DNA from 3 places in the Lentzea sp. NPDC092896 genome. Region 3 is predicted to be linked to each of the others. Evidence: riboswitches for the same ligand, from Rfam matches in the RefSeq annotation. Region 3 holds a riboswitch; each other region holds the start of a gene.

Region 1 (3,982 bases), 590 kb from region 3:
GAAGGCCGAGTTCTGCTACAAGTGGATCGACTCGATCTCGGACCTCAAGCGGCTGGAGTCGCGGGAGGACCGCAGGTCGTTCCTGCTCAACCTGATCTGCTTCGCGGCGTGCATCGAGGGCCTGTTCTTCTACGGCGCCTTCGCCTACGTCTACTTCCTGCGGTCGCGCGGGCTCTTGAACGGCCTCGCGTCGGGCACCAACTGGGTGTTCCGCGACGAGTCGATGCACATGGCGTTCGCGTTCGACGTCGTGGACACCGTGCGCCGCGAGGAGCCGGACCTGTTCGACGACTCCTTGTACGAGGAGGTCAAGCAGATGCTGCGCGAGGCCGTCGACGCCGAGGTGCAGTTCGCGGAGGACCTGCTCGGCGGCGGTGTCGCCGGCATGTCGGTGGCGGACATGCGGTCCTATTTGGAGCATGTCGCGGACCGGCGGCTGCAGGTGCTCGGCATCGAGCCGATCTACGGTTCCAAGAACCCGTTCGCGTTCATGGAGCTGCAGGACGTGCAGGAGCTGTCGAACTTCTTCGAGCGCCGGGTTTCGGCCTACCAGGTCGGTGTGACCGGCACGGTGGCGTTCGACGAGGACTTCTGAGTCGTGCGGGTGCGGTGCCCCTGGCCGGGAACTCCGGTCAGGGGCACCGCTTCGTCAGCAGGCGAGCGTCGGCGCGGCGGGGTTGCCTCCGCCGTCGAGGTTCGCGAGCTTGACCCCGGTCAGGCCGAGCACCGCCTGAGCCGTGGCACGTGGAGCGGTCGCCTGGTCGAATCCCGTTGCGTCGTAGGCGATCGCGCCTCGGTCCGCGACGGCACCCGCACAGCCGACCGCGAGCGAACGCAGGAACTGACGCGCCTGCGTCGCGGCCGCAGGGCGGTGACCGGCCAGCGCCTGCGCGGCCAGGCCGGTGCTGTTGGCGTTGGAAGCGTTGGCGCCGACGGAGAAACCGCCGTCGGCGTTCTGCTTCGACGCGAGCCAGGCGGTGCCTTCGGCGGCGTTGACGTTGTCACCGGTGGCGCGCAACGCCTGCACGACCAGCGCGGTCGAGTCGACGTCACTGGCGCACGGGGTCTGACCGAAGTTCAGCGGGAAACCCCCGTCGGGGCACTGGGTTCCGGCGAGGAAGGCCTTGGCCGACGCGGGCGAGCCGGCCGGCGTGCGGTCGAGGGCGATCAGCGCCAGGGACTGGGTGAAGGCGTTGGAGAAGTCACCGAAGTCCGACCGGTCGGAGAACCTCCCCGACGGCGCGAGCAGGCCGCGCAGACCGGCTTCCAGGTCGACACCGCCGAAAGCGTTGCCGTTCTTGTGTCGCACCTTCGCCGCCAGCAACAGCTTGGCGTGCGCGCCCGCGTAGGCCTCGGTGCCGGAGCCGACGTAGCCGGTGGTGATCTCCGGCTTCGCCAGCCACGTGATGGCCTTCTCGGCGTTGGTGTCCGAGGAACGGGCGGCGGCGAACGCGAAGATCGCGTCGATCGTCAGGCCCTGGTCGGGGAACTTCTGGCCGCCGAAGTCGGCCTCGAACCGTTCGCCGTCGACCAGTTGCCGGGCGAGCCAGCCCGCGGCGGCGCCGGACTTGTTGTGCGTGGCCGCCACCGCGGGGGTGGCAGCGGTGCCAATGCCCAGCATCAGGACAGCAGCGAGCACCAGACGTCTCATGAGAACCCTTTCCCGCACTTCCACGACAGGAGTTGGTGAACACCGCGCGATGCGGGTGACCGGGCTTGCCGCGGAGGGCACACCGTTGCGGGACAGCGCCGGATTCTCACCGGACTTCCCCCGCGCCGCGCTGAACGCCCAACAGGTTCTCATGCCGCGCAAGGCCCCGTACCGGGTACGGATGTGACGCTCGCCTCCGACCCCGAAGGCGGTGCCGAACAGCGGTTTCCAGGTGTTAACCTCGCTCGGCTCGACAACTTCATACCTCGCCCGTGACGGGGAAGCCGGTCGGAATCCGGCACTGTCGCGCAACCGTGGGCCACTGGTTTCAGTGGCGAGTCGGGTCACCATCCGGGCGGGGTGAACGGACCGACCGCTGTCGCGAAACGCAGGGGTGGCTGCCGGCGCCCCGCGTCGTCTCCTCTCCTCGAGCAGCACGAGGAGGGGGAGAGAAATGACCCGGCGCAGGAGCCTGGCCGCACTGGCGTTCGCCGTCGGCGCGGGCCTGATCGCCACGACGATCGCCGGAACCGCGGCCGCCGCGGGAGATCGCGACGCCGCCCACTCCAGCTCCGTGTGGCTCTCCCACCAGCTGCGACCCGACGGCACCCTGGAGAACCCGCTCGGCGGCGAGCTGCCCGACCACGGCCTGATGCTCGACCTGGTCTTCGCGATGCACGCCTCCGGTGACGGCGCGCTCGCCGAGCCGATCATGAAGTTCCTGGACGACCAGGGACACGTCACCGACTACTTCACCTGGGACGGCCTCGCTCCCGGCCAGGGCTTCGACCAGATCGTCGTCGGCGGCGCGGTGGCCAAGACCCTGCTCGCCGCGCAGATCTCCGGCCGTGATCCGCGTGCCTTCGACGGCCACGACATGGTCGCCGAGACGAAGGCGGCGATCCGGCGCTCGGGCGTCGACGCCGGCCGGATCAGCGACTACTCGAAGAACCCCGAGTGGGCGGACATGGTGAACAACAACGCCAACATGTTCGGCCAGTCCCTCGCCGTGATCGGCCTGGCGGTGGCGGGGGAGAACGACCAGCCCGCCATCGACAAGATGGTGACGCAGCAGTGTTCCGAGGGCTACTTCCGGATCTTCTTCGGGTACGTCCAGGGACCTGAGGGCCTCAAGGTGTCCTCCTGTGACGAGGGGAAGGCCGACGGCTCGTCGGCGCCGGACGGTGACGCGACGGGCCTCGCGCTGTCGGCCATGCTCGCGGCGAAGCGCGCCGGGGCGGCCGGGCTCGACGAGCCGATCGCGAGGACCGTGACGTGGCTGAAGAACAACCAGTCCGCCGGTGGTGGCTGGGGTGGCGGTGTCGGGACCGAGGCGCCGAACACCAACAGCACCGGCCTGATCGTGCAGGCGCTCGCGGACGCGGGCGGCGCGGGTGCTGAGGTCGGCAGGGGCGTCGAGTTCCTGAAGTCCGCACAGGCCGGCGCGTCCGACTCGGGTACCGCGCTGGCCGGGCAGATCGGTGCGATCGCGTACGACCCGGCCTCGTACCAGGCGGCGCGCACCGGCGGCATCTCCGGCATCGACACGTGGATCAGGGCGAGCGCGCAGGCCTCGCTCGGGTTGTCGCAGATCGGGTTGTACGCGCTGGCCAAGGGCGACGTGCCCGAGCCGACCCCGACCACCACCGCGAGCAGCACCCCGGCGACGACTACGACCACGGCGGCACAGGGCACCACGCCACCACCGGTGCACACCAAGACCGAGACCACCACCGTCAGAGCGCCCACACCGACGACCAAACCGAAGGCCGTGGTCCGCCAGCCCGCCCCGGCGCCGAAGACCGTGCAACCGGCCGCGAAGACGTCCGCCGCGAAGCTCGGCGCGTACCTGGCCAACAAGCTCGTGCGCGGCGACCACGTCGAGGTCACCGAGAACGACAGGACCTACGTCGACTACGACGCGACCGCGGACCTGGTGCTGGCCCTGCACGCGCTGGGCGAGCAGCCGGACGCCGCGAAGAAGGCCTCGGAGTTCCTGCTGACGCCGGACGCGGTCAACGCCTACGCGCACGGCGCCGGGCAGGAGACCGGTGAGGCCGCCTACGCCGAACCGCTCGCGAAACTCGTCGTCCTCGCCCAGTTCCAGAAGTCCGACGACCTCGCGAACCGGCTGCGCGCCGACCTGGCGGCACTGCGGGGCGCGGACGGTCTGTTCACCGACACCGGCTCGTTCGCGGACTCCGCGGACTCCGTCCGCCGCCACACCTGGGCGGTGCTCGCCACCGTCGCCGACCCCGGCCAGGCGATCGAGGCGCTGGCCGCCCGTCAGTGCGAGGACGGCACGTTCCCGGAACGCATGGACGACGCGGA
Region 2 (3,982 bases), on a different contig from region 3:
GGTGTCCTGGGCGACCGTGGCGCCGCAGCCGGAGACCAACAGCACAGCGGCAAGGACAACGGTTCTCAAGGGGTGACCTCCTGATCGAACAGGAGCTGGGGAACTCCCGTGGTCGGATGCCGCACGACGTGCGCGGTGACGTGGAAAACCTTGGCGATCAGTTCAGGCACGAGAACCTCCGCCGGTGTGCCGGACGCGACGATCCGTCCTTCGTCCAACACGTACAGCCGGTCGCAGAAGGAAGCAGCGAGGTTCAGGTCGTGCAGAACCGTCAGCACCGTGATCCCCAGCCCACGCGTGAGCTGGAGAACATCGAGCTGATGGCGAATGTCGAGATGGTTCGTGGGCTCGTCCAGCACGAGCACCCGCGGCTCCTGGGCGATCGCGCGGGCGATGAGCACGCGCTGTCGCTCACCACCGGACAAACTGAGGAAGCTGCGCGAAGCGAGATGTGAAACGTCCACCGTGGACAGTGCCTCGGCCACCACCCGAGAGTCGCGGACCGGATCACGGTCGTGCGGCAGCCGGCCCATCTCCACGACCTCGGTGACCGTGAAGTCGAACTCGACCTGCGACTCCTGGGTCAACGCCGCGAGGTGGCGGGCGACATCATGTCGCTTGTGGACGTTCGAGCCGTCGAGCAGCACAGTGCCGGCGTCGGGCTTCAACGCCCGGTACACGCAGCGCAGCGTCGTGGACTTGCCGCTGCCGTTCGGGCCCACGATGCCGACAACCTCGCCAGAGGCGTGCAAAGAAACGTCGGAGATGATGTTCCGGACGGCGACGTCGTTCAGCTCGACGCGCATCAGCGGCCTCCGAAGACGTAGGACTTGCGACGCATCAGGAAGATGAAGCAAGGCACGCCGAGCGCGGCCGTGATGACGCCGAGCGGGAGTTCCTCCGGTGCCGCGAGCATGCGCGCGGCCACGTCCACCCAGACCAGGAACGACGCTCCGGCCAGCGGTGCGAGCGCCAGGACCTTGCGGTGGTCGGCGCCCACTACCATGCGCGTCAGGTGCGGCAGCATCAGTCCGACGAACCCGACGGCACCGCTGACCGCCACCAGCACACCGGTCATGGCCGCGGTGACGATGAACAGGTGCGTGCGGAACCGGTTGACCGCCACGCCGAGCGTGGTCGCGGTCTCGTCGCCCATCGCCAGCGCGTTGAGCTGCCGCGCCTTGGTCGCCAGGTAGACGATGCCGGCCGCGGTCACCACGGCGGCGACCGGCAGCGACTGCCAGTTCGCCCCGCCGAGGCTGCCGAGCAACCAGAACATCGCGGCCCGCGCCGCCTCACCGCGCGGTGCCTGGAACACCAGCAGCATCGCCACGGCGGAGAACCCGTACGCCAGCGCCGTCCCGGTCAACACGAGCCGCAACGGTGTGAGCCCTCGGCTCGTGCGTGCGGTGATGTAGACCAGGGCGGTAGCGCCGAGACCGGTCAGGAACGCTCCCACCGACAACGCGTAGACGCCGAGGCCGGACAGGATGCCGAGCGTCGCCACCGCCGTCGCGCCCACGCTCGCGCCCGACGAGATGCCGAGCACGTACGGGTCTGCCAACGCGTTGCGGACCATCGCCTGGATGGCGACGCCGACCGTGCTCAGGCCGGCGCCGACGACGGCCGCGAGCAGAACTCGGGGAAGCCGGATGTCCCAGACGATGTGGTACTGCCCGGCGAGGTCGGCGGGGATCGTGCCGCCGGTCAGCGCCGCCCACAGCAGTTCGAGCGTGAGGTCGAACGGAACGGAGACGGGGCCGAGCGCGACGCCCGCGACGAGACTGACGGCGAGCACGCCGACGAGCACGCTGATCTTGGAGAGCACTGGGTCCTTCCCGCAGTCCACGGCGGAGTCGGAACTTCTCGGTCACCGTGAGCGGGTGTTCGGGCTCGTCTCCTGATCAGGAGACCTACCGTTGCGGGTCAGCGCCGGACTTCGACCGGTCTTCCCCCACGCACGACTGAGGCGACCCTACCTGCGGAAACAGAAAGTTCGAGAATTTTCGGGTGTGATGTCGATCCGGCCCGCGGTCCGTTCGACCTGTGGACGTCACCGAGGAAGACACCGAGCGAGGAGATCCACCGTGAAGTACATCCTGATCATGCGCGCCACCGACGAGGGCTTCGCGAACATGGGCGAGGTCGACTTCGACAAGATGCTGGAGACGGTCGGCGCGTTCAACGAGGAGCTGATCCGCGCCGGTGTGCTGCTGGCCGCCGAGGGTCTGTCCGAGCCGTCCGAGGGCGTCGTCGTGGACTACTCCGCCGAGCCGCCGGTCGTCACGGACGGCCCGTACGGCGAGACCAAGGAGCTGTTCAACGGCTTCTACCTGCTCAACGTCTCGTCGAAGGAAGAAGCGATCGAGTGGGCCAAGCGCATGCCGCTGACCGGCCCGGGGTTCAAGACCGAGATCCGGCGCGTGCCGACGATCGACGAGTTCCCGCAGGACAACGAGTGGATCAAGAAGGAGCGCGCGTGGCGTGAGGCCAACGGCCAGCTCTGACGCGGAGAACGCCGAAGCCCCGGCCGGAAAGTCCGGCCGGGGCTTCAAAACGTCGAGCGGATGAACCTCAGCCAGTGCGGACGTTCGACGACACGAGTGCCGCGAGACGATCGCCGATGGCGTAGGTGGCCCCAGGCGACTGGTGGTCCCTGGTAGCGAGATCAAAGGCCACGGAGGCCTCGATCCGGCGGGCCGACTCGTGCTCGCCGAGGTGGTCGAGCAGCAGCGCGACCGACAGCACGGCGGCCGTCGGGTCCGCGATGCCCTGGCCCGCGATGTCCGGCGCCGAACCGTGCACCGGCTCGAACATCGACGGGTTGCGACGGGTCACGTCCATGTTTCCCGACGCGGCCAGGCCGATGCCACCCGTGACGGCGGCGGCGAGGTCGGTCAGGATGTCGCCGAACAGGTTGTCGGTGACGATCACGTCGTAACGGCCCGGGTCGGTGACCATGTGAATGGTCGCCGCGTCCACGTGCTGGTAGGCCACGGTGACGTCCGGGTGCTGCAGCGAGACCTCCTCCACGACGCGCGACCACAACGAGCCGGCGTGCGTGAGGACGTTCGTCTTGTGCACCAAGGTCAGGTGCCGGCGCTGACGGTTCGACGCACGCGCGAAGGCGTCCCGGACCACGCGCTCGACGCCGAACGAGGTGTTCAGCGAGACCTCGGTGGCGATCTCGTGCGGCGTGTCCTTGCGGAGCAGGCCGCCGTTGCCCGCGTACGGGCCTTCCGTGCCCTCGCGGACCACCACCATGTCGATCTCCGGCGGGTCCGCGAGCGGGCTGCGGACACCGGGGTAGAGACGAGCCGGGCGGAGGTTCACGTGGTGGTCGAGTTCGAAGCGCAGCCTCAGAAGCAGGCCCCGCTCCAGAATTCCGCTCGGCACCGACGGGTCGCCCACCGCGCCGAGCAGGATCGCGTCGTGCTGGCGAAGCTCTCCCAGCACCGACTCGGGCAACAACTCTCCCGTGGCGTGCCAGCGCGCCGCGCCGAGGTCGTAGCGAGTGATCTCGGCCGCCGGAACGACCTCTCCGAGGACCTTCAGGGCCTCAGCGATGACCTCGGGCCCGATCCCGTCTCCTGGGATCACTGCGAGCCGCATCCACACACCTCCCAGGTGTCAGTCCCCAATTGGTGGGACTACTTTCCTTCGCGAAAGGCTACCGGCATCCAGGCCGCCCGCCGCATGCCGGACACCCCATCGGGGTGTTATCTCCCGTACTGCGGGACACCCACACGGCCCATATCCCACTTTCGAGTGTCACTCGACCGCAGGAACGGGGTCGCGTCAAGGGGTGACGGGAGGCAGTTCCGGGCCGTGACACGCCGAGAGGCCCGGTTCCAAACGAAGAACCGGGCCTCTCGTGAAACATCCGATCTAGTAGGCGCTGCCCCGGCCACTCGACTTCACCAGGACGACCGACGCGCGGTCACCGTTGGCGTTGTGGTGGTTCAGGACCAGCAGGCCCTCG
Region 3 (3,982 bases):
ACCGAGCGGTACTTGACGTTGAGCGGTACGGCCGTGGCACCGAGCTTGATCAGCGCGAACCACACCAGCGGGAACTCCGGCACGTTGCGCAGCATGATCGCGACCCGGTCACCCGCACGGATCCCGTTGTCCCGCAACGCCTGCGCGTACCCGTCCGACAGCGCGTCGATCTCGGCGAAGGTGAACGAGCCGCCGGGATCGAACGTCCACGCGGTCTTGTCCGGCCACCGAGTCACGGCCGTTCGCAATGCGGAGATGAGGTCAGCCACGGCCGAACTCCTCCCGGGGCTCGTCCCCCTCGCCGGACAGGCTCGTGACGATCGCGTGGTCGACCTCGGTCGCCATCGCCTGCTCCAGCGTCGAGTCCACACCCAGGTCGAGCGCTCGTTTCGCGAGCCCGGCGGCGACCGGCGGCTGGGCGGCGATGCGGCGCGCGAGCTTCATCGCGTGCTTCTCGTGGTTCAGCGCGTAGGAGTTGATCAACCCCAACTCGTACGCGCGCGGAGGGTGAATTCGTTCGCCGAGCAGGAGCATCTCCTTGGCACGCGCCAGACCGACGATCCGAGGCAGCAGGCTGGAGATCCCACCGGTGACGCTGAGCCCGACGCCGACCTCGGGAAATCCGAACTGCGCGCTGGTCTGCGCCACGACCAGATCGCAGCCCAGCGCGAACTCGGCGCCCGCACCGAGCGCGTAGCCGTGCACCGCGGCGATCACGATGCCGGGGAAGTCGCGGATCGCGCGGGTGACGTCCTGAATGCGCTCCAACCGGGCTCGCGTCTGCTCCTCGGTCTCGACCGGAACCGGCTCCTTCAGGTCGTGGCCGGCGCAGAACGCCCTGCCGCGGCCCGCCAGCACGATCACCCGCGCCTGGTCCTCACCTGCCCGCGCGAACGCGGCCAGCAGGTCCTCGACCAGCGCCGGGACCACGGCGTTGAGCCGTTCCGGACGGTTCAGGTGCACCTGCGCGATGCCCTCGGCACAGGAGTAGTCGACGGTCATCTCTCCCCTTCGATCGATCGATCGATCGGGACTGACGCTAGAGTGAGCGAGTCGGGCCGGTCAAGGGAGGCAGCATGACGACGGAGGAACGGGTCCGCGAGGCGGCCGTGCGGTTGTTCGCCGAGCGCGGCTTCCACGGCACCGGCATCCGCGACCTCGCCCAGGCCGCCGGCCTGTCGTCGGCGACGCTCTACCACTACATGGGCACCAAGGAAGACCTGCTGGTCGAGATCATGCGCACGAGCCTGACCGAGCTGATCGGCAAGGCCGAGCAGATCACCGGTGACGAGACGGACCGTCTTGTCTCGTTGGTCAAGATGCACGTGCAGGCGCACGCCGAGAAGCCGCGCGAGACAGCGGTGGTGGACGGCGAGATGCGCGCGCTGACCGGCGAGCGCCGCGAGGAGATCGTGGCGTTGCGCGACCGCTACGAGCGCTTCTGGCAGGACGCGATCGACGACGGCGTGAAGGCGCGCAAGCTGACGGTCGCCGATCCGAGCGTCGCGCGGCTCGCGTTGCTGGAGATGTGCAGCGGCGTCTCGCGGTGGTACTCCCCCGCGGGGCCGGTCAAGTTGAGTGATCTCACCATTCAGTACGCGGCTATGGCGCTGGGCATGCTCGGCGCGGCCCGCTAGTGTCGGTCCTGCCAGCGGTTCACCCGGGCTCGTTCCGGGTGGAGCAAAAGGGAACCCGGTGCGAGTCCGGGACTGCCCCGCAGCGGTGAGTGGGAACGAAAGCCGTCAGAAGCACTGGGTCTGCCAGATCTGGGAAGCGACGGCCGGTAGGAGCCAGCGAGACGCCCACGAGTCCGAAGACCTGCCGCCGGTCCGCGCGCCGACCCGGTGCGCGGTGCTCCGGAGCCTCTCGGGCGGGCTGACGGGCGCGGCTGCGTGCCGTCCTGCTCGCGTGTCTCCGGTGCTTCCGCACGCTCGCGAGGAGAGAGCCTGTGACCATTGGCAGCACTGTTTTCGGCTACCCCCGCATCGGACCGAAGCGCGAACTGAAGCGCGCGGTCGAGCAGTACTGGGCCGGGAAGATCGACGAGGCCGCCCTGCGGGAGACGGCGAAGCAGCTCAGGGCGCAGACCTGGGCCGAACTGTCCGAACTGGACTCCGTTCCGTCGAACACCTTCTCGTTCTACGACCAGGTGCTCGACACGTCGTTGCTGTTCGACGCGATCCCCCAGCGGTTCCGCGACCTCGGACTGTCCGAACTGGACACCTACTTCGCGGCGGCCCGCGGCCGGGACGGCGCCGCGGCCCTGGAACTGACGAAGTGGTTCGACACGAACTACCACTACCTGGTGCCGGAACTGGGCCCGGACACCGAGTTCCGGCTGGCCGGCGACAAGCCGATCGCCGAGTACCGCGAGGCGCTCGAACTCGGCGTCACGACCCGGCCGGTGCTGCTCGGCCCGGTGACGTACCTGTTGCTGGCCAAGAGCACGGTGCCCGGCTTCGAACCGCTGGCACTGCTCGACCGCCTGCTGGAGGCGTACGTCGAACTGCTCGGCCGCCTGCGCGTCGAAGGCGTCGAGTGGGTGCAGATCGACGAACCGGCGTTCGCCGCCGACCGCACACCGGCCGACCTGAACGCGTTGCGCCGCGCGTACCGGACGCTCAGCGGACTGCCCGGCAGGCCGAAGCTGCTGGTCACCGGCTATTACGGCGGCCTCGGCGAGGCGTTGCCGATCCTGGCCGAGTCGCAGGTCGAGGCGATCGGCCTCGACCTGGTCAGCGCACCGGACACGTCGGTCGCGATCCCCGCGTTGCGCGACAAGATCCTGGTGGCCGGCCTGGTCGACGGCCGCAACGTGTGGCGCACCGATCTGCACGCCGCGCTGGCGAAGGCCGCGACGTTGCTGGGCTTCGCGAACGAGGTCGTCGTGTCGTCGTCCTCCACGCTGCTGCACGTGCCGTACGACCTGGAGGCCGAGGACCTGGAGCCGGACGTGCGGGCGCGGCTCGCGTTCGCCCGGCAGAAGGTGCGCGAGATCGTGGTGCTGGGCAGGGCTTTGCGCGGCGGAGCCGACGGTGCCTGGGCCGACGAGGCGAAGCGCCAGGTGCCCAGCCCGCGCCGCGACGACCACGTCCGGGCGCGCATCGAGTCGTTGCGGCCGGAGCACAGTCTTCGCTCCCCGTACGAGGAGCGTGCCGCCGCCCAGCAGGCCCGGCTCGGGTTGCCGCCGCTCGCGACCACGACGATCGGGTCGTTCCCGCAGACCGGTGACATCCGCAAGGCGCGTGCGGCCGTGCGCAGCGGTGAGATCACCGAGGACGAGTACGGACAGCGGATGCGGGACGAGATCGGTCGCGTGATCGATCTGCAGGAGGACATCGGCCTGGACGTGCTGGTGCACGGTGAACCCGAGCGCAACGACATGGTCCAGTACTTCGCCGAGCACCTGGAAGGCTTCGCCAGCACGCAGTTCGCGTGGGTGCAGTCGTACGGGTCGCGGTGCGTGCGGCCGCCGATCATCCACGGCGACGTGTCCCGCCCGAAGCCGATGACGGTGCCGTGGAGCACCTACGCGCAGTCGCTGACGTCCAAGCCGGTCAAGGGAATGCTGACCGGCCCGGTGACGATCCTCGCGTGGTCGTTCGTCCGCGACGACCAGCCGCTGGCCGACACCGCGGCGCAGGTGGCGCTGGCGTTGCGCGACGAGATCCGCGACCTGGAGGCCGCCGGGATCCGGGTGGTGCAGGTCGACGAACCGGCGTTGCGCGAGCTGCTTCCGTTGCGCCGGAAGGACCAACCGGCGTACCTGGAGTGGTCGGTCGGCGCGTTCCGGCTCGCCACCGCGGGCGCGACGCCGGGCACCCAGATCCACACCCACCTGTGCTACTCGGAGTTCGGCGAGGTGCTCGGCGCGATCTCCGACCTCGACGCCGACGTCACGACGATCGAGGCCGCGCGGTCCAAGATGGAGATTCTGGAGGGCCTGGAGTTCCCGCGCGGCATCGGTCCCGGCGTCTACGAC

The links. Region 3 has a riboswitch for cobalamin ahead of metE (5-methyltetrahydropteroyltriglutamate--homocysteine S-methyltransferase). Riboswitches for the same ligand answer to the same signal wherever they lie in the genome.
Region 1: another riboswitch for cobalamin. It lies ahead of ACIQF0_RS10120 (prenyltransferase/squalene oxidase repeat-containing protein); the one in region 3 lies ahead of metE (5-methyltetrahydropteroyltriglutamate--homocysteine S-methyltransferase).
Region 2: another riboswitch for cobalamin. It lies ahead of ACIQF0_RS20880 (FecCD family ABC transporter permease); the one in region 3 lies ahead of metE (5-methyltetrahydropteroyltriglutamate--homocysteine S-methyltransferase).

What each region holds. Positions count from the first base shown of each region.
Region 1 covers NZ_JBIVPX010000001.1:2,284,746-2,288,727, forward strand. Annotated here, with positions in the region: gene ACIQF0_RS10115 (ribonucleotide-diphosphate reductase subunit beta) at 1-595, shown strand, start outside; gene ACIQF0_RS10120 (prenyltransferase/squalene oxidase repeat-containing protein) at 650-1,651, opposite strand; cobalamin riboswitch at 1,684-1,810, opposite strand; cobalamin riboswitch at 1,881-2,022, shown strand; gene ACIQF0_RS10125 (hypothetical protein) at 2,106-3,982, shown strand, end outside.
Region 2 covers NZ_JBIVPX010000004.1:5,572-9,553, reverse strand. Annotated here, with positions in the region: gene ACIQF0_RS20890 (ABC transporter substrate-binding protein) at 1-69, opposite strand, end outside; gene ACIQF0_RS20885 (ABC transporter ATP-binding protein) at 66-806, opposite strand; gene ACIQF0_RS20880 (FecCD family ABC transporter permease) at 806-1,828, opposite strand; cobalamin riboswitch at 1,861-1,993, opposite strand; gene ACIQF0_RS20875 (YciI family protein) at 2,088-2,507, shown strand; gene ACIQF0_RS20870 (3-isopropylmalate dehydrogenase) at 2,575-3,612, opposite strand; gene ACIQF0_RS20865 (S8 family serine peptidase) at 3,889-3,982, opposite strand, start outside.
Region 3 covers NZ_JBIVPX010000001.1:1,690,462-1,694,443, reverse strand. Annotated here, with positions in the region: gene ACIQF0_RS07585 (AMP-binding protein) at 1-269, opposite strand, end outside; gene ACIQF0_RS07580 (enoyl-CoA hydratase/isomerase family protein) at 262-1,002, opposite strand; gene ACIQF0_RS07575 (TetR/AcrR family transcriptional regulator) at 1,077-1,637, shown strand; cobalamin riboswitch at 1,636-1,841, shown strand; gene metE (5-methyltetrahydropteroyltriglutamate--homocysteine S-methyltransferase) at 1,949-3,982, shown strand, end outside.